4 regions of the Cupriavidus sp. FW305-3-2-15-C-LB2 genome follow, and region 1 is predicted to be linked to each of the others. Evidence: predicted binding sites of a transcription regulator. Region 1 holds the regulator's gene; each other region holds the start of a gene.

Region 1 (4,828 bases):
GGTGATGACCGCCAACGGCCTGATCTTCAACAACGTCACGCGCGAAGTACAATTGCTCGGCAATGTACGCGGCACCATCATCACCGGGCCGACCCCTGGCCGCGCGCCGGGGTCCTGAGCCCCGGCCCGGGGGCCGCACCAACCCGCACCAACGTACCCAGACGCCCTCAAGCAACCCTGCCAACATGACTGCTTCCCTGACGACATCGTCCCGTCGACGCACCGCCCCGGCCCTGCTCGCCCTGGCCATGGCCTTCGGCCTGCTGGCCCAGCCCGCCCTGGCCGAGCGCGCGGACCGCGACAAGCCGATGGTGCTGGAGGCGGACAACGCCAGCTATGACGACGTCAAGCAGATCTATACGCTGACCGGCAATGTGGTGCTGACCAAGGGCACCATGATCCTGAAGTCCGACGCCGCCGAACTGCGCACCGATCCCGAGGGCTACCAGTTCGCGGTGGCCACCGCCAAGCCGGGCAAGCAGGCCTACATCCGGCAGAAGCGCGAAGGCGTCGACGAATACATCGACGGCTGGGGCGACCGCATCGAGTACGACGGCAAGCAGGAGTACTCCAAGCTGATCGGCAATGCCCGCATGGCGCGCCTGCAGGGCGCCAAGCAGGTCGACGAGATCCGCGGCGCGGTGCTGACCTACGACAGCCGCAAGGAGTTCTACACGGCTGCCGGCGGCGGTAGCGGCGATGCCGCGGCCGCCAATCCGTCCGGCCGCGTGCGCGCGGTGCTGTCGCCGCGCCAGGACCAGAAGGCCGGCGCCACGGGCAGCGGCGGCTCGCCGCTGGACCTGAAGCCGGCGCCCGCGCCTGCCAACAAACCCTGACGCCTGGCGCCGGCTGCGTGCATCGCATGCGGCCGGCGCCAGAAACGCCTGAACGCCAGACTGTGCCAATGACCGATACCGCAACCATCGCCGACAAGCCTTCCGTCGAAGCCTCCACCGTCCTTGCCGGCGGCAGCACGCTGGTCGTGCGCCACCTGAAGAAACGCTATGGCTCGCGCACGGTGGTCAAGGACGTCTCGCTCGACGTGAAGAGCGGCGAGGTGGTCGGCCTGCTCGGGCCCAACGGCGCGGGCAAGACCACCTCCTTCTACATGATCGTGGGCCTGGTGGCGCTGGACGAAGGCGATATCGTGCTCGACGGCGACCACATCAGCGGCCTGCCGATCCACGAGCGCGCGCGCATGGGGCTGTCGTACCTGCCGCAGGAAGCCTCGGTATTCCGCAAGCTCAACGTCGAAGAGAACATCCGCGCGGTGCTGGAGCTGCAGGTGAGCAACGGCAAGCCGCTGCCCAAGGCCGAGATCGAGCGCCGCCTGGATTCGCTGCTCGACGACCTGCAGATCGCGCACCTGCGCAACAACCCGGCGCTGTCGCTGTCGGGCGGCGAGCGCCGCCGCGTGGAAATCGCGCGCGCGCTGGCGTCGTCGCCGCGCTTCATCCTGCTGGACGAACCCTTCGCCGGCGTGGACCCGATCGCCGTGGGCGAGATCCAGCGCATCGTCAGCTTCCTCAAGGCACGCAATATCGGCGTGCTGATCACCGACCACAACGTGCGCGAGACGCTCGGCATCTGCGACCACGCCTACATCATCAGCGAAGGCACGGTGCTGGCCGCGGGCCAGCCCGAGGAAATCATCGCCAATGACGCAGTGCGGCGCGTCTACCTGGGCGAGAACTTCCGCATGTGATGCAGCGGCCTGCCATGGAGCGGCAGGCTATTCGCGGGCGCACGTGGGCCTGCCACAGCCAGCAGCGATCAGACCGCATAAGCGATAGCAATTTCCGTTCCAACAACGGAAAGATGCGCATAGAATAGGTCGCATGAAACCGTCGCTACAGCTCCGCCTTTCCCAGCATCTGGCCCTGACCCCGCAACTGCAGCAGTCGATCCGGCTGCTGCAGCTTTCCACGCTGGAACTGCAGCAAGAGGTCGAACAGGCACTGACGGAAAACCCTCTGCTCGAACGCGAGAACGACTGGATCGAAAGCCCGCTGCGCGTGGCGGCCGACGGCTCGGTCAACCTGCAGAGCGCACCGGCGCCCGCGCCGGCAGAGCCGCAGGGCAATGGCGAGGCCCGCGCCGACGGCGCGGCTGACGACGACAGCTATGGCGACAGCGGCAACGGCGACGACTATGGCAGCAGCGACTGGAGCCTGGACGACTTTGCCCGCCGCCCCCAGGGCGACGAGGACGAAAAAACGCCGATGCAGCTGCGCGAAGCCGAGCCCACGCTGCGCGAGTACCTGATGGAACAGCTCACGCCGCTGAAGATCTCGGCGCGCGACAAGGGCCTGGCCATCTTCCTGATCGAATCGCTCGACGACGATGGCTACCTGAGCGCATCGCTTGAGGAGATCTGCACGGAGTTGCCGGAAGAACTCGAGTTCGAGATCGAGGAGGTCCACGCCATCCTCACGCTGCTGCAGAGCTTCGACCCGCCCGGCGTGGGCGCGCGCAACGCCGCCGAGTGCCTGGCCCTGCAGTTGCGGCGCCTGACGCACCCGCAGCGCGAACTGGCCCTGAACATCGTGACCAGCCACCTGGAGTTGCTCGCAGTACGCGACTACACGCGGCTGAAGAAGGCGCTGCAGGTGGATGAAGCGGCGCTGAAGTCCGCACACGAACTGATCCGCTCGCTGGCGCCCTACCCCGGCCATGCATACAGCCGCCCGGAGGCGGACTTCGTGGTGCCGGACGTGTTCGTGCGCAAGGGAGGCGGCGGCTGGATCGCGCAGCTCAATCCGGATGTGATGCCGAGGCTGCGCATCAATGACATGTATGCGCAAATCCTGCGTGGCGCAAAGGGTGAGTCCGGCACCGCCGGGCTGCAGCAGAAGCTGCAGGAGGCGCGCTGGCTGATCAAGAACATCCAGCAGAGGTTCGACACAATCCTGCGTGTCTCGCAGGCCATTGTCGAGCGTCAAAAGAACTTTTTCAGCCACGGCGAAATCGCCATGCGCCCCTTGGTTTTGCGGGAGATTGCCGATACACTGGGTTTACACGAGTCAACCATCTCCCGGGTGACGACCAATAAATATATGGCAACGCCGATGGGTACTTTCGAACTGAAGTACTTCTTCGGCAGCCACGTGTCCACCGAAACCGGTGGCGCGGCTTCGTCAACGGCCATCCGCGCCTTGATCAAGCAACTGATAGGAGCCGAAGACCCGAGGAATCCCCTTTCCGACAGTCGCATTGCCGAACTGCTGGGCGAACAAGGCTTCGTTGTCGCACGCCGCACCGTTGCCAAGTATCGCGAAGCCCTGAAGATCCCCGCAGTCAATCTCCGCAAGTCTTTGTAGCCGAGCCCACCGCCTGCCTGGTGAGGCTCTTTCAGAAGGAGAAGCGCTATGAACTTCAAGATCAGTGGACACCACCTGGACATCACGCCCCCTCTGCGTGAGTACGTGGAAACGAAGCTGGAGCGAATCGTCAGGCATTTCGATCAAGTCATTGGCGTTAGTGTGCTGCTCTCTGTCGACAACCATAAAGAAAAGGACCGGCGTCAGTACGCGGAAATCAATCTACATCTCAAGGGCAAGGACATCTTTGTCGAAGCGCATCACGAAGACCTGTATGCAGCGATCGACGCACTCGTCGACAAGCTGGACCGTCAGGTGATCCGCTACAAGGATCGCGTGCAAGGCCACGACCGCGAAGCGGTCAAGTACCAGATGGCCGCAGCGCAAATGCAGCAATGACCGTGCCCGGCAGCCCCGCAGCGGGCTGCTGAATCAGGATTGAACAGGCAAGCCGCGCCAAGAAGCGCGGCTTTTTTGCGCCCTCGCGTTCCCGGTTGCCGCCGGCATGCCGCGCCCGCACTGGCGGCGCGGCCCGGCTGTGGCGCCGGAGCCGATGCTTTTCACCCGAATGAGCAAGGGTGTTCGCAAGCGCTGCGCCAAGGTGTATGCTGCGCCATACAAAGAGAGGGAATCCTGGCCGTGCCCCGCACCGGTGCACCGGCTCCCCGCCGCGGAGGCACCATTGCATCACCATGTATCTTTCTGCACCGGCTTGCCCCGTTGCGCTGCACAATGCGGGAGTAGTCGCTGCTCTATAATGGGCCGGACGCCTCCGGCCAGGCCAACGGCAGGCCGGAGCCAGCCCACTGCCCGGCGGAACGGTCCGCCCGCTAACTGAAATCCTGCGCATCGCCCATGAATCGTTTGGCCAAATTGCTGCCACCCGGCAACATCACCCTCGACGTCAGCGTCACCAGCAAGAAGCGTGTGTTCGAGCAGGCCGGGCTCCTCTTCGAGAACAACCATGGTGTGGCGCGCGCCATCGTGACGGACAACCTGTTCGCGCGCGAGTCGCTTGGATCCACCGGCCTGGGCGCCGGCGTGGCAATCCCGCACGGCCGCATCAAGGGCCTGAAGCAGCCGCTGGCCGCGTTCATGCGCCTGGCCGAACCAATTCCGTTCGAATCGCCCGATGGCAAGCCGGTATCGCTGCTGATCTTCCTGCTGGTGCCCGAACAGGCTACGCAGCAGCACCTGGAAATCCTGTCCGAAATCGCGCAACTGCTTTCCGACCGCGACATGCGTGAAGGGCTGGCCACGCTGCCCACGCCCGATGCCGTCCATCAGTTGCTGATCGCATGGCATCCCTGATCCCCTGATCCCTCAAGCGGGCCGGCACCAGACCGGGCAGGCGCCAAGGCGCTTCGCAAACCGCCCCACCAGTCATACCGCATGGAACTCACCGGCGTCACCTCCCAGTCCATCTTCGACGACAACGCAGCCGACATCAAACTCTCGTGGGTGGCCGGCCTGGAAGGTGCGGATCGCGCCTTCGATGTGGAGTTCGC
Region 2 (4,828 bases), on a different contig from region 1:
CGGGCTTCGGCGCGGCGGTAGTCTTGCCACATGGTGGCCAGCACGGCCATAGCCACCACGACAAACGCGAGCGCCAGCCCACGCGCCACTGGCATCGGCACGCGCCAACGCCCGAAACCCGACGGCTCCAGCCAACCGAGCATGAAGCAGAACGGCAGGAAGAAATAGAGATAATGCAGCGGGTATTCGAGCATCGAATGCGCGCACAGCATCGCCAGCCAGGTGAGAACCAGCACGGTCTGCTTGCGCTCTTCGCTATCGCCGTGCCACAAGCGAACGCGAATCACGCGCCATAGCCACGCCAGCAGGATCAGGCCTACGCCGGCGGTACCGACGATGCCCGTCTTTGCCAGCAGGTCGAGGATGGCGTTGTGGGCGTGCAGGGACATCTCCACCTTCACGCCGACTTGCTGCAACTGCTGGAATTGCGCCCAGCCGAACTCGCCCCAGCCGACGCCGAACCACGGGTGGGAGCGGAACATTGCCAGCGCGTGGGTCCACAGTGCGCCGCGCGCGGACATCTGGTCTTCGGCTTCGAGTTGCGCGATGGTGTCGAACAGACGCCAGTCGAAGGCTTGCCCTGCGGCGCGGATTGCGGGTTGCAGGATCAGTAGCATCGCCACCATTGCTACGGCTGCGACGAGCAGACCGACTGGCCGCTGCATTGGGTCCGAGTCGCGCCGCCCGCCTCGCGTGAGCCACGCCGCGACCAGCGCGTAGATCGCAGCGAGGCCAACATGCAGCACGCCAGTGCGCGAACCGGATAGCACGATGCCGCTTTCCAGCAGGGCCACGGCGGCTAGCCACATCGGGAAACGTAGGCGGCCACGCGAGGCCAGCCACACGGATGCCACCAGCGCCAGGCCTTCAACGGTGGCCTGGTGATTGGGCTGGTTCAGGTTGCCCCACAGGCGGCGGTTGTTGTCGTAGAAATAGCTGGAGACGAGGCCGAAGGCGCGGGGTTCGAGATGGAACAGCTGCACCCATTGCGTGAGGGTGCCCAGCAGGCCGGCGATGAAGAAGGCGGTGGCGAGGGTGTCTCCGATGTTCTGAGTGGATGCCGCAGGCGTGCCTCGGTACGACCATGCGGCGCATGTCACCGCTGCGCCCAGGAACAGCGTGAGGATGGTGGTGAGGCGGCTACCAGTGATGTCGTGATGGCCAGTGGCGCCCGAGACAAGTCCGACGACGACCAGCCAGAGAAACAGCAGTGTCACCCACGGCAGCGACACTCCAGGCGATGCCACTGGGCGGCGACCCGCATGGATCGCGAGGACGGCGAGCGCGCAGAGCGCGGCGGTCCATTCGCCGTAGAACGTCGCGAGCGGCAGCGTGTGCCGGGAGACTAGCAGCGGAAAGACGATGGCTGCGATGAGGGCAGCCGACGGGATGTTGGTCCGGGACGGCGGCATTGAGGCGCCTGGTTAGGGGAAAGGCGCATGATAGCTTGGGCGCTACCTAAAGAAAAAGCGCCCGAAGGCGCTTCTTCTTTAGGTAGCAATCAGACAGAATCAGATACCCGTTTTTGCCTTGGTACAGGGCGCGGCACCAGTGTTGGTAGCTGCCCATTTAATCGCGTTCGCGTTGCTAGTATTGTCCGGAGTCAGCGTGACTTCACAACCGAGCAGTGCAGCCTTACCCGTCATCACAACTGCCCCGGTCTTCGCGGTCAAGGTTACAGTGGCATTGGTCGGCGCCGGAAGTGCCGGATAGCCAGTGGCCGTCTTCAAGAGTACATCAGTATCGCATTTGGCATCGATTACGCCGTTATTGACTTGACTGCACTCAGCGATGGCCATTTTCAAAGGGGCAACTTGCGAATAGACGTCCGACCAACGCGACCGCGTCACATAATCCTGATACTGCGGAATCGCAATAGCCGCCAAAATACCAATGATCGCAACCACGATCATCAGTTCGATCAGCGTAAAGCCCTTCTGGACACGACGGCCCAGCTTCTTCAGTTGTTGTACCCGTTGCATGATTTGACCCCTCGAAGAGATTTTAGTTGAGCGTTGCACGTCTTCGGTTTCGTGACGCGGGGACTATTGAGCAGTAACCGTGCCAGCGGCATCCCCCATCGGTTGGGGGTGAAAAGCGACAAATTTCGTCACCCATCAGGGGGATGCATGCCGTATGCGCCAAAATTTGTCACTTGCGCTCGCTACCACCGCGCGAAGCGACAAAATGTGCGATCACTCACATGAGTTAGTTGGCCAAGGCACCGACGGCCGCCTTGCCGGCACGCCAACGAAAAAGGGCGGCCAGCTGGCCGCCCTTCTCGCCTGGGCGAAATCTCGTCAGGCGGCCTGTGCCGACCGGCGGCTCAGCAGCTTGCCCATGATCACCACCAGGATCGCGCCGGCGGCGCCGAATACCAGGTGGGCGTGCGGCACGTGGACTTCGAACCAGGCGGCGTCGACCGGGTCGCTGACCAGCATTTCGCCGGCCAGGTAGCCCAGCAGCGCGGCACCCAGCACGATGATCACCGGGAAGCGCTCCATGACCTTGAGCAACAGCGTGCTGCCGAACACGATCAGCGGGATCGACAGGCCCAGGCCGATGATCAGCAGCATCAGCTGGCTGCCCTCGGGGCCCTTCTGTGCGGCAGCGGCCACGGCCACCACGTTGTCGAGCGACATCACCAGGTCCGCGATCAGGATGGTGCGGATGGCGGCCCAGATATTGTCCTTGCCGTCGTGGCCTTCCTCATCGTCATCGCCGGTCAGCAGTTGCACGCCGATGTAGACCAGCAGCACGGCACCGACGATCTTCAGGTACGGCAGGCTCAGCAGCTTGACCGCGGCCACGGTCAGCACCACGCGCATGATGATGGCGGCGGCACTGCCCCAGAAGATGGCTTTCTTCTGCTGGGCGGGCGGCAGGTTGCGCGAGGCGAGCGCGATCACCACCGCGTTGTCGCCGGACAGGACGATATTGGTCAGGATGATCGATCCCAACGCAATCCAGAATGTGGTGGAAGACAGCAGTTCCACGGGAGGGCTCCTCGAATTTTATAGGTTGCACACCCGTCATCTGACGGGATTTCGGATGTCTCGAAACACGGACATGACTGTTTACCGCACGAACCTTTCGATTAGATTTCAATCCTGTAATGTTTCGTGCCGGAAGCCACGCCGAATCCGTCCTCCAGAATGACAATGCCCCCGCGCGGGCGGGGGCATTGCCTGGTTCGCCATTCCAGCGCTCGCTGGAATGGCGAGGTACGACTTACAGCATTGCCTTCAGCAGGCGGCCCATCTCCGACGGGTTCTTGGTCACCTTGATACCGCAGGCTTCCATGATTTCCAGCTTGGCCTGGGCGGTATCGGCACCGCCCGAGATCAGCGCGCCGGCGTGGCCCATGCGCTTGCCCGGAGGCGCGGTCACGCCAGCGATGAAGCCAACCACCGGCTTCTTCATGTTTTCCTTGATCCAGTAAGCCGCGTTGGCTTCGTCCGGACCGCCGATCTCACCGATCATGACCACGGCGTCCGTTTCCGGATCGTCGTTGAACATCTTCATCACGTCGATGTGCTTCAGGCCGTTGATGGGGTCGCCACCGATGCCGACAGCCGACGACTGGCCCAGGCCCAGCGCGGTCAGCTGGCCCACGGCTTCGTACGTCAGCGTGCCCGAGCGCGACACCACACCGATGCGGCCCTTCTTGTGGATATGGCCCGGCATGATGCCGATCTTGATTTCGTCCGGCGTGATCAGGCCCGGGCAGTTCGGTCCCAGCAGCAGGGTCTTCTTCTTCTCGCGGCGCATGCGGTCCTTGACTTCCATCATGTCGCGCACGGGGATGCCTTCGGTAATGCAGACCACCAGGTCCAGGTCGGCGTCAACGGCTTCCCAGATCGCGGCAGCGGCGCCTGCGGGCGGCACGTAGATGACCGACACGGTGGCGCCGGTCTGAGCCTTGGCGTCCTTGACGCTGGCGTAGATGGGAATGCCTTCGAAGTCTTCACCGGCCTTCTTCGGGTTCACGCCCGCGACGAAGCAGTTCTTGCCGTTGGCGTAGTCGCGGCAGCCACGGGTGTGGAACTGGCCGGTCTTGCCGGTGATGCCCTGGGTGATGACCTTGGTGTCTTTGTTGATCAGAATCGACATGCTGTAATCCTTTGCTTGGCTACGAGCGGCGCGCGCGAGGGCGCATCAAAGCGCCTGCGCACCGCCCGCGTTCGCGTATGGTTGCGTTCGTGCGACGGCTTACTTGCCAGCGGCAGCGGCCACCACCTTCTGGGCGGCTTCTTCCATCGTGTCGGCCGAGATGATGGGCAGGCCCGAATCGGCCAGCATCTTCTTGCCGAGGTCTTCGTTGGTGCCCTTCATGCGCACGACCAGCGGCACCGTCAGGTGCACGGCCTTGGACGCGGAGATCACGCCTTCGGCGATCACGTCGCAACGCATGATGCCGCCGAAGATGTTGACCAGGATGGCCTGCACGTTCGGGTTGCTCAGCATCAGCTTGAAGGCTTCGGTCACCTTCTCGGTGGTGGCACCGCCGCCCACGTCGAGGAAGTTGGCCGGCTCGCCGCCGAACAGCTTGATGGTGTCCATGGTGGCCATGGCCAGGCCGGCGCCGTTCACCAGGCAGCCGATGTTGCCGTCCAGCGAGATGTAGGCCAGGTCGAACTTCGAGGCCTCGATTTCGTTGGCGTCTTCTTCATCCAGGTCGCGATAGGCCACGATTTCCGGGTGACGGAACAGCGCGTTCGAGTCGAAGTTGAACTTGGCGTCCAGCGCGATGACCTTGCCGTCGCCGGTCAGGATCAGCGGGTTGATTTCAGCCAGCGAAGCGTCGGTTTCATAGAACGCCTTGTAC
Region 3 (4,828 bases), on a different contig from region 1:
GAACGCGCTGGGCGTCGCCATTGCGCCGCCCTACGACACCTACATCGAATACAAGGTCTACGTGGCGCCCGGACTGCTGGGCATGATCGCGCTGTTCAACGGCATGCAGTCGTCGCTGGCCATGGTGTACGACCGCGAGATGGGCGTGATGCGGCTGCTGCTGACCGCGCCGCTGCCGCGGGGCTGGCTGCTGGCTTGCAAGCTGGCGGCGGGTACGGTGCTGTCGCTGCTGCAGATGGCCGCGTTCCTGCTGGTGGCGATGGCCTTCGGCATCCGCTTCGAGTCCCTGCACCTGCTGGCGGCGACGGGCGCCATGGCGCTGGCCGCGCTGATGCTGGGTGCGCTGGGCCTGCTGCTGTCGGTCCATGTGCGCCAACTCGAGAACTTTGCCGGCACCATGAACTTCGTGATCTTCCCGATGTTCTTCATCAGCTCGGCGCTGTATCCACTGTGGAAGCTGCAGGAGTCGGGCGCGGAGCTGGTGTACCAGCTGGCCCGCTTCAATCCCTTCACCCACGCGGTCGAGGCGATCCGCTTTGCGCTGTACGGGCAGGTGGCGCCGCTGAGCCTGGCGGTGGTGGCGGGCAGCGCGGTGGTGTTCTTCGCGCTGGCGCTGCAGGGCTACGACCCGCAGCGCGGCATGGCGCGCCGGGGGCAGCAGGCATGAGGCGGCGGACGTGGGGCATGCTCCTGCTGATGGCGGCCGCACTGGGCCTGGCCAGTGCGGCGGTAGCGGCTGCCGGGGCAGCGGGCGCCGTCATCGCGCACAGCGATCCGCTGCAGTCGCCGCAATGGGCCTGGATCCACAAGGAGCTGCTGCAGTCTGGCCCGGTGGTGTTCGACAGCCGCGTCAGGGTGACCGGGCCGGCGTTTGCGGAAGACCCCATGCGCGTGCCGATCGCCTTCGATGCCTCGGCGCTGGGCGAAGTGGATCGCATCGTGGTGGCGGTGGACCGCAACCCGATCCGCGAGGTGCTGGCGTTCGAACCGCTGCGGGTGCGCCCGTCGCTGTCGTTCCGCTTCAAGCTGGAACAGGCATCGCCGGTGCGGGTGGCGGCGCGCACGCGCGATGGCACCTGGCATGTCGGCAGCGTGCTGGTCGATGCCGGCGGCGGGGGCTGCACGGTGCCCGGCGCCACGCGCCGCGACGGCAGCTGGAGCCGCACGCTCAACCGCGTGGACGCGCGCGTGTTCCCGGGCTTCGGCGGGGCCGCGGCACGCGTGCGGCTGCGCGTGATGCATCCGATGGATACCGGCCTGGCGGCGGGCATCCCGGCGTTCCATATCGAGACCCTGGTCCTGGCCGACGCGGCCCGGCAGCCGCTGCTGCGACTGACGCTGCATGAGCCGGTTGCCGAGAACCCGATTTTCTCCTTCGACCTGCGCGATGCCGTGCCGCCGGGCATGACGGTGGCCGGCCACGACAACAACGGCAACCGCATCGCGGCGCGGGTATCGCCATGAAGCGACGATTGCTACTGTGGTTGCTGCTATGCCTGGCGGGCCAGCCCGTGCCGCCGGCACTCGCCCAGCAGGCCGCGCTGCAGCCTCCTGACTACCGCCTGGCCCCGCGCGAGATCGCCGCGGGCGTGTGGCTGCTGGAAGGCTCCAATGCCGACTTCGCGGCCGGCAACGGCTGCAACATCATCAATACGGCGTTTATCGACACCGGCGACGGGGTGGTGGTCATCAACACCGGCCCGTCGCGGCTGTATGGCGAGCAGCAGCGCAAGGCGATTGCATCGGTCACGGCCGCCCCGGTGCGGCTGGTGCTGAACCTGAACCTGCATCCCGACTATTTCTTCGGCAACCAGGCCTATGCCGATGTGGGCGGCAGCGCCCTGGCCGGCACCATCGACGGGGCGCGGCGCGAGGGCGCCGCTTATGCCGACAACCTCTACCGCCTGTGCGGCGACTGGATGCGCGGCACCGAGCCCGTGCCGGCTGCGCACGCGCTGGCGCCGGGCCGGCTCACGATCGGGCGCCATACGCTGGAGATGGTGCGCCTGGACGGCCATACCGGCGACGACCTGGTGGTGCTGGACCACAGCGCGGGCGTGGTCTTTGCCGGCGGGCTGGTGTTCCGGCAACGCATTCCGACCACGCCGCACGCGGATATCGGCCGCTGGCTGGCCAGCCTGGGCCGGCTGCAGGCGCTGCTGGCCGACAGCGGGGCGCGCGTGCTGGTCCCCAGCCACGGGCCAGTGCCTGCGGCCGGCGGCGGCGCTGAGGCCATCGCGCAGACGCGCGGCTACCTGCAATGGCTGGACACGCGCCTGCGCGAGGCCGCGGCGCAGGGGCGGGACCTGGCCGAGGTCATGGCGATGCCGGTGCCGCAGCCCTACGCGCACTGGGCCGCGATGCCCGCGGAGTACCTGCGCAACGTCGGCCATCTCTACCCGGCGCGTGAGGAAGCCGCGCTTGGCCACTGACGCTGGCCAGCCGAGGCGGGCTGTTCAGTTCTGGAGCAACTGCAACGCAGTGTTGCGCGCTGGCACGGCCGTCATCACGCAACCGGGCCGCAACCGGCGTGCTGGTGCGGGGATGCGACTGGCATGGGAATTGCCAAAGGCGTGTCTGGTGGGTGGCGCAGTGGCGCACCTGGGAAACCCAAAACAAGAGAGGAGATGGCAATGAGGACGTTACGAGTAGTGATGGCGGTTGCGGCTGCCGCGGCCAGTCTGGCCGCGCAGGCGGCTGTGACCGATGCCATGATCGAGAACGACGCAAAGAGCCCCGGCGATGTGTTGTCGTGGGGCATGGGCCCGCAAGGCCAGCGCTATTCCACGCTGTCGCGCATCAATACGAAGAACGTCGGGCAGCTGGTGCCGGCGTGGTCGTTCTCGTTTGGCGGCGAGAAGCAGCGCGGGCAGGAATCGCAGCCGCTGATCCATGACGGCAAGATGTTCGTGACGGCCTCGTATTCGCGCATCTATGCGCTGGACCTGAAGACCGGGCGCAAGCTCTGGAAGTATGAGCACCGGCTGCCCGAAGGCATCATGCCGTGCTGCGACGTGGTGAACCGCGGTGCGGCACTCTACGACAACCTGGTGATCTTCGGCACGCTCGATGCGCAGCTGGTGGCGCTGGACCAGCAGACCGGCAAGGTGGTGTGGAAGGAGAAGCTGGAGGACTACGCCGCCGGCTATTCGTACACGGCGGCGCCCATGATCGTCAAGGGCATGGTGCTGACCGGCATCTCGGGCGGCGAGTTCGGCGTGGTGGGCCGGGTCGACGCACGCGATGCCAAGACCGGGCAGCTGGTGTGGTCGCGGCCGGTGGTCGAAGGCCATATGGGCTACAAGTACGACAAGGACGGCAACAAGACCGAGAACGGCGTGACCGGCACCGCCAACGCAAGCTGGCCGGGCGAGACCTGGAAGACCGGCGGCGCCGCCACCTGGCTGGGCGGCACCTACGATCCGGCCACCGGGCTGGTGTACTTCGGCACCGGCAATCCGGGGCCGTGGAACAGCCATATCCGCAAGGGCGACAACCTCTACTCGGCCTCGACGGTGGCGCTGGATCCCGCCACCGGCAAGATCGCCTGGCACTACCAGAACACCCCGAACGACGGCTGGGATTTCGATGGCGTCAATGAGTTCGTGACCTTCGACCTGGACGGCAAGCGCATGGGCGGCAAGGCCGACCGCAATGGCTTCTTCTACGTCAACGACGCGGCCAGCGGCAAGCTGGTCAACGCCTTCCCCTTCGTCAGGAAGATCACCTGGGCCACCGGCATCGACCTGAAGAGCGGCCGCCCCAACTACATCGCCGAAGGCCGCCCCGGCGACCCCGCCGCCGGCAGCGACGAGAAGAAGGGCAAGTCCGTGTTTGCCGCGCCGGGCTTCCTTGGCGGCAAGAACCAGCAGCCGATGGCCTACAGCCCGCAGACCGGCCTGTTCTACGTGCCCGCCAACGAGTGGGGCATGGATATCTGGAACGAGCCCATCAGCTACAAGAAGGGCGCTGCCTTCCTGGGCGCGGGTTTCACCATCCGTCCGCTGAACGAGGACTATATCGGCACGCTGCGGGCCATCAACCCCAAGAGCGGCAAGATCATGTGGGAGGTCAAGAACAGCGCGCCGCTGTGGGGCGGGGTGATGACCACCGCCGGCGGGCTGGTGTTCTGGGGCACGCCGGAAGGCTACCTGAAGGCGGCCGACGCCAGGACCGGCAAGGAGCTGTGGCAGTTCCAGACCGGCAGCGGCGTGGTGGCGCCCCCGGTCACCTGGGAAGAGAACGGCGAGCAGTACGTGGCGGTGGTGTCCGGCTGGGGCGGCGCGGTGCCGCTGTGGGGCGGCGAGGTGGCCAAGCGCGTGAACTTCCTGGAGCAGGGCGGCTCGGTGTGGGTGTTCAAGCTGCACAAGAGCTGAGCTGGCGGGAGATGACACTGCCAGGCGCGGGTGCAACAGGATGAAACGGTACTCAGGTATGAAGAAGGAATGGATGGCGCTGGCGGTGGCTTCGGCGCTGCTGCCGGGCGCGGCGCTGGCCGGCACGGCCGCCGACATGCAGGCCCTGGCCGACAAGAGCGGCTGCTTTTCCTGCCATGGCATGCAGTCAAAGCTGGTGGGCCCGGGGTTTGCCGAGGTGGCTGCCAAGTACAAGGGCGACAGCCAGGCGGCGGAGCGGCTGGCAAAGAAGATCCGCGAAGGCGGCAAGGGCGCGTGGGGGCGGATTCCGATGCCGCCGCATGGCAGCCTTGCTGAGGACGATGCGAAGAAACTGGCGGAGTGGGTGTTGAGTGCCAGCTGAGGCCGGCGACTGTCTTGACGATGCCGGCATGCCGGCAAGGAACCCCGGCTGGCGCCTGCCATGCCGGGGT
Region 4 (4,828 bases), on a different contig from region 1:
TGGCCGATGTCGAGGAAGCCGAGCAGTCGCTGACGCGGCAGAACAACTCGCCACGCGGCACGCTGTCGGTGGACACCACCGCGGGGCTGGCGCAGCTGGTGCTGGTGCCCCACCTGCACGAATTCTTCCAGGCCTACCCGGACCTGAAGCTGGACCTGACCATCAACGGCAAGCCGATCGACCTGCTGCAGGAAGGCGTGGACGTGGTGCTGCGCGTGGGCACGCCGGTCGAGGAATCCATGGTGGCCCGCCGCATCGGCCATGTACAACTGGCGTTCTACGCCTCGCCGATCTACCTGAACCGCTTCGGCACCCCGCACGACCTGGCCGAACTGGCCCAGCACAAGGCGGTCAATTTCCTGTCCAACCGCACCGGCCGTGAGATGCCGTGGCCCATGGCGCGCGGCATGGAGCGCAGCGAGGTGCTGCTGCCGTCGGCCATTTCCACCAACGATGCCGATGTCTACATGGGCTGCGCCCTGGAAGGCCACGGCGTGGCACGGGTCTCGCGCGCCATGGCCGAGCCCTATGTGGCCAGCGGCCGGCTGGTGGAGGTCATGACCGACTGGCAGACCGAAGAACTGCCGATCTCGGCGATGTATCCGCAGAACCGGCACCTGTCGGCCAAGGTGCGGGTGTTCGTCAACTGGGCAGCGGACCTGTTCTCGCGCCACCCGCACTTTGGTGCGGCACAGCAGCGGCTGGCAGCCGCAGCCTGATGGCGTGATTGGCTAGTGTCCTGTTCCGTATCTACGGAACAGGACACTAGTGCACTCAGTCTAGTGCGGCATGTAGGACAAAACCGGAAATCGGCCTGGCGCCGGCCAGCCTATACTGTTTCTTCCGAAATCATGACAAGAAGAGGAGTCCGATGAAACAAGTGCTTCCCCCCCTGGCGGCCTGCATCGCCGCGACCATTGCACTGGCCGGCTGCGCCGGCTCCGGCATGAGCTCCTCGTCTGCGGCCAGCGCGTCCGGCACCAGCGCCAGCAGCAGCGCCAGGGCGGCGGCCACGCTCCAGCCCAAGAGCGGCAGCAATACTGGCGGCACCGTGACCTTCCAGCAGCAGCCCGGCGGCGTGATGATGACTGCGGCGATCACCGGCCTGCCGCCCAACTCCGTGCACGGCTTCCACGTCCATGAGAAGGGCGACTGCTCCGCGCCTGACGCGATGAGCGCGGGCGGCCACTTCAACCCGACCGGCAAGCCCCACGGCCAGATGACCATGCCTGACCACCATGCCGGCGACATGAACAACGTCACCGCGGACGCCAGCGGCAACGTTCGCGTCAGCATGCTGCTGCCGGACCTGACCGTTGGCACGGGCGCCAACGGGGTGATCGGCCGCGCGGTGGTGGTACACAAGGATCCGGACGACTACAAGACGCAGCCGACCGGTAATGCGGGCGGGCGGATTGCTTGCGGGGTTGTCGCGGCTTCGTAAGTCGTAGGCTCACTACCGGCGCGTCCAGCGACTGCGGGTGGACCCCCTCTCCCGCAAGCGGGAGAGGGGAGCAGACCGTCGGCATGGAAATTCTTCCGCGCCTCAATACCCCTTGAAATTCGCATTCACCCGCTGCCGCAGGTAGTCCCCCGCGCTGATCGGCGGATACTTGCCACCCGGCCCTTCGATCATCGCACCTCGGTTGGCCTGGCAGAAGAACGCCATGCTGTAGCGCGGGCCCATGTATTCATCCGGCGCGGGATTGCGCACGCGGTGGAAGTTCGACGGCAGCCGGTCGTCGCTCCAGCGCATCAGCATGTCGCCAATATTGCAGGTGATGACTTCCTCGTCCGGCTCGATCGGGGTCCATGCCTGCGCCTCCATCTCCTTGCCGGGGCAGACCTGCAGCCCGCCCTGGCCGGGGCGCTGAAACAGCAGCGTCAGGCAATCGAAATCCGTATGCGCGCCGGCGCGCCAGAGCTCCAGCTTGTCGCGCAGTTCGGGCGGGATCGCGTAGTAGTGCAGCAGCCGCAGCGTGCTCTGGTAGTCCGGCGCCCGCGGATCGTGCGCCTGCGTGAAGAAGTCGCTGGCAAAGCCGAGCTTGCCGGCGAAGCATGACAGCACCTTCATTCCCACCTCCCAGCATTGCGCCTCGAAGGCGAGCATGGTGGCGCGAAAGCCTTCCAGTTCGTCATCGCCGGGCCACAGCCCGGCCATGTGCGGGCGCGTGATCTGGTAGGACTCCTTCTGGTCCGGGGTGCCGGTCGAGGGGCGCACCTGCGCGCGGCTTTCCCAGCCGGCGTTGTTGGCCTTCTGCAGCGGGTATTGCGCCTTGACGGCGTCAGGCAGCGCGAAGAAGCGCTCGGTCATGGCAAAGGCTTCGCGCACGCTGGTCAGGTCGATGCCGTGGTTGGCGATCTGGAAGAAGCCGACGTCGACCGATGCCTGCCACAGTTCGTCGGCGATCTGCGCCTTGCGCCGCGCGTAGTCGGACAGGTCGATGCGGCGGATCTCGCGCTGGCGGGTTTCCGAACCGAACGCGCCCATGCGCGATTCGCGGTGGAGTTCGGCCAGGGCGTAGGCGGTGTCTGGTTGGCTCATGGTGTTCCTTGTGCAAAGCGGGTCAGGGATTGGCCCCTCGCCGGCACAGGCAGACCACCATGGCAACGCACGCCGGGACAACGCGCTCCTGAGGTCGCCTGTGCCAGCCTGCGCGATGGCGAGAGGCACGGACTTCAAGAGCAATTCCCGGCCATCCGGCGTGCGTCTGCGACGCGCCGCGCGGATGGTGAACGCTTCTACTCTTGCCCGAGGTTATGCAGGTTCCGGGCCAGGGGTTTTTGCACCGGGATCGCAGCGATTGCGCCGGGGCTTGCGCCGTGATGGCGCATGCCGGGCGACGGCTTGGTGCATGGCGCCGCGCAGCGCCCGGCACGGATCCTGCTGAAACCGCAGCGGAGTAGAAGCGTTCAGCGGCACGCCGCCCGGAAATTGCTCCCGATGATGTGCACGGTCCCCGCGCATGCCCTGGCCGCATGCCGGCGCGGCGTGGTGCCGGCGTCCTGGGAGGCCACGCTCTCCTTCCGCACCCGCGCCACCGGCCCGCGCACGCATCGTCCAGTGACATTCGTTCCGGAGAAAGACATGCGTCGCCGTTCCTTCCTGCGCGCCACTGGCGCCACCGCCCTGCTTGCCGCCGCCCCGTTCGCGGTGCCCCATGTCCGCGCGGCGGGCTCGCTGCAGAAGTTCAAGTTCAATCTCGGCTGGAAGGTGGAAGCCTCGGGCGCGGGGTTCCTGCTGGCGCACCAGCGCGGCTACTACAAGGACGCCGGGCTGGACGTCACCATCGATACCGGCAACGGCTCGGCCTCGGCCATCAGCCTGGTCGCGGGCGGCGCCTATGACTGCGCCTCGGCCGACCTCGCGGCGATGATCGAATTCAACACCACCAATCCGTCCGCCGCGCTCAAGGCGGTGGCCATCCAGTATGACCTGAATCCGAACGCGATCCTGGTGCGCAAGGGCAGCGGCATCGTCAGGCCAGCGGACCTGGCCGGCAAGTCCATCCTGGGCCAGCCGTTCAATGCCTCGCGCAAGCTGTTCCCGGTCTTCGCCAGGGCACAGGGCTTCGACCCCGGCGGCGTGAAGTGGGAGAGCGTCACGCCCGATATCGGCGACACGCGCTTCGTCAAGGGCGACTTCGATGCCGCCGCCTACTTCTTCTTCACCGGCCTGGTGAACCTGAAGGCGCGCGGCATGGGGCCAGAGAAGATCACCGTGTTCCGCTTCTCGGACTACGGCATGAAGTCCTACGGCAACGGGCTGGTGGCCAACCGCAAGAGCATGACATCCGATCCGGAGGTGATGAAGGCCTTCGTCAAGGCCTCTACCCGCGGCTGGCTCGACGCCATTGCCGATCCCGCCGCGGGCGGTGCCGCGGTCAAGGCGCGCGAGCCGCTGGCCGACCAGGCGCTGGAGACTGAGCGCCTGCGCCTGATCGTCGACGGCACCATGAAGACGCCCGACACCCGGCGCGACGGCTGGGGCGCGGCCACGCCGGCACGGCTGCAGGCAACGCTGGATGAAACCGTCGGCGCCTTCGGCATCAAGGCGCCGCTGACGGTGGCGGACATCTGGACTGACCAGTTCCTGCCAGCGCCATCGGACCGCCGCCTCAAGGCGTAAGGAGAGCACGCCCGTCTCTATATCGTCCCTGGCCTGAGCGATGCGCCGGAGCCCCGTGGCGCGCCACCACTTCCCGCTCCCGGTGCGTAATTAAGCCCGCGGCCCGCGCGGCATGGCAACATGGCGGCATTGCCGTAACGATCGGACCCCGCGAGGGGCCCGACAGGACCCGCCATGCCATCGCCGACAGACGCCGCGTTCGCCCCCCACCGCCGCCTGCGCGCCAATTCGCTGCTGCTGTGCGGTGCGGCCCTGCTCGGCGGCTGCGCCTTGCCGCCGCTGGATCCCCGCACCGAATCCTTTGCGCTGACGCCCGCCGAATCCCAGGCCACGCCGCTGGGCCAGGCGGTGGCCGGCGAAGTGGTGCGCCATCCGGGCCTGAGCGGCATCCATCCGCTCGAGAATGCCTACGCTGCCTTCGCCGCGCGCGTGCATCTGGCGCGCACCGCGCAGCGCACGCTAGACGTCCAGTACTACATCTGGCGCGACGACCTGACCGGCACCCTGCTGCTGGAAACGCTGCATGAAGCCGCCGACCGCGGCGTGCGCGTGCGCCTGCTGCTTGACGACAACGGCATCGCCGGCATGGACGAATGGCTGGCGGCCATGGACGCGCATCCGCAGGTCGAGGTGCGGATATTCAACCCGTTCGTGATCCGCCACCCCAAGGCGCTCAATTTCCTGACTGATTTCCGGCGC

What was found. The regulator sigma-54, encoded in region 1, starts transcription at its own class of promoters, with help from an activator protein. The targets are predictions, from matches to a motif close to TGGCANGNAANCTGCTTT.
Region 2: a site for sigma-54 is predicted at 2,050-2,067, ahead of AC3WRR_RS32980 (pilin). Genes of this name have one in related genera too.
Region 3: a site for sigma-54 is predicted at 2,552-2,569, ahead of AC3WRR_RS12150 (PQQ-dependent methanol/ethanol family dehydrogenase). Genes of this name have one in related genera too.
Region 4: a site for sigma-54 is predicted at 2,760-2,777, ahead of AC3WRR_RS19480 (isopenicillin N synthase family dioxygenase). Genes of this name have one in related genera too.

What each region holds. Positions count from the first base shown of each region.
Region 1 is NZ_JBYSZW010000048.1:35,946-40,773, forward strand. Features, by position in the region: gene lptC (LPS export ABC transporter periplasmic protein LptC) at 1-118, shown strand, start outside; gene lptA (lipopolysaccharide transport periplasmic protein LptA) at 186-836, shown strand; gene lptB (LPS export ABC transporter ATP-binding protein) at 905-1,705, shown strand; gene AC3WRR_RS27600 (RNA polymerase factor sigma-54) at 1,839-3,320, shown strand; gene hpf (ribosome hibernation-promoting factor, HPF/YfiA family) at 3,369-3,719, shown strand; gene ptsN (PTS IIA-like nitrogen regulatory protein PtsN) at 4,176-4,631, shown strand; gene hprK (HPr(Ser) kinase/phosphatase) at 4,713-4,828, shown strand, end outside.
Region 2 is NZ_JBYSZW010000072.1:4,131-8,958, reverse strand. Features, by position in the region: gene AC3WRR_RS32985 (PglL family O-oligosaccharyltransferase) at 1-1,412, opposite strand, end outside; gene AC3WRR_RS32980 (pilin) at 1,512-1,982, opposite strand; gene AC3WRR_RS32975 (TerC family protein) at 2,301-2,996, opposite strand; gene sucD (succinate--CoA ligase subunit alpha) at 3,232-4,113, opposite strand; gene sucC (ADP-forming succinate--CoA ligase subunit beta) at 4,213-4,828, opposite strand, start outside.
Region 3 is NZ_JBYSZW010000013.1:39,815-44,642, reverse strand. Features, by position in the region: gene AC3WRR_RS12165 (ABC transporter permease) at 1-667, shown strand, start outside; gene AC3WRR_RS12160 (quinoprotein dehydrogenase-associated SoxYZ-like carrier) at 685-1,464, shown strand; gene AC3WRR_RS12155 (quinoprotein relay system zinc metallohydrolase 1) at 1,461-2,432, shown strand; gene AC3WRR_RS12150 (PQQ-dependent methanol/ethanol family dehydrogenase) at 2,634-4,376, shown strand; gene AC3WRR_RS12145 (c-type cytochrome) at 4,435-4,758, shown strand.
Region 4 is NZ_JBYSZW010000026.1:59,418-64,245, forward strand. Features, by position in the region: gene AC3WRR_RS19470 (LysR family transcriptional regulator) at 1-719, shown strand, start outside; gene AC3WRR_RS19475 (superoxide dismutase family protein) at 872-1,444, shown strand; gene AC3WRR_RS19480 (isopenicillin N synthase family dioxygenase) at 1,547-2,545, opposite strand; gene AC3WRR_RS19485 (ABC transporter substrate-binding protein) at 3,089-4,129, shown strand; gene AC3WRR_RS19490 (phospholipase D family protein) at 4,304-4,828, shown strand, end outside.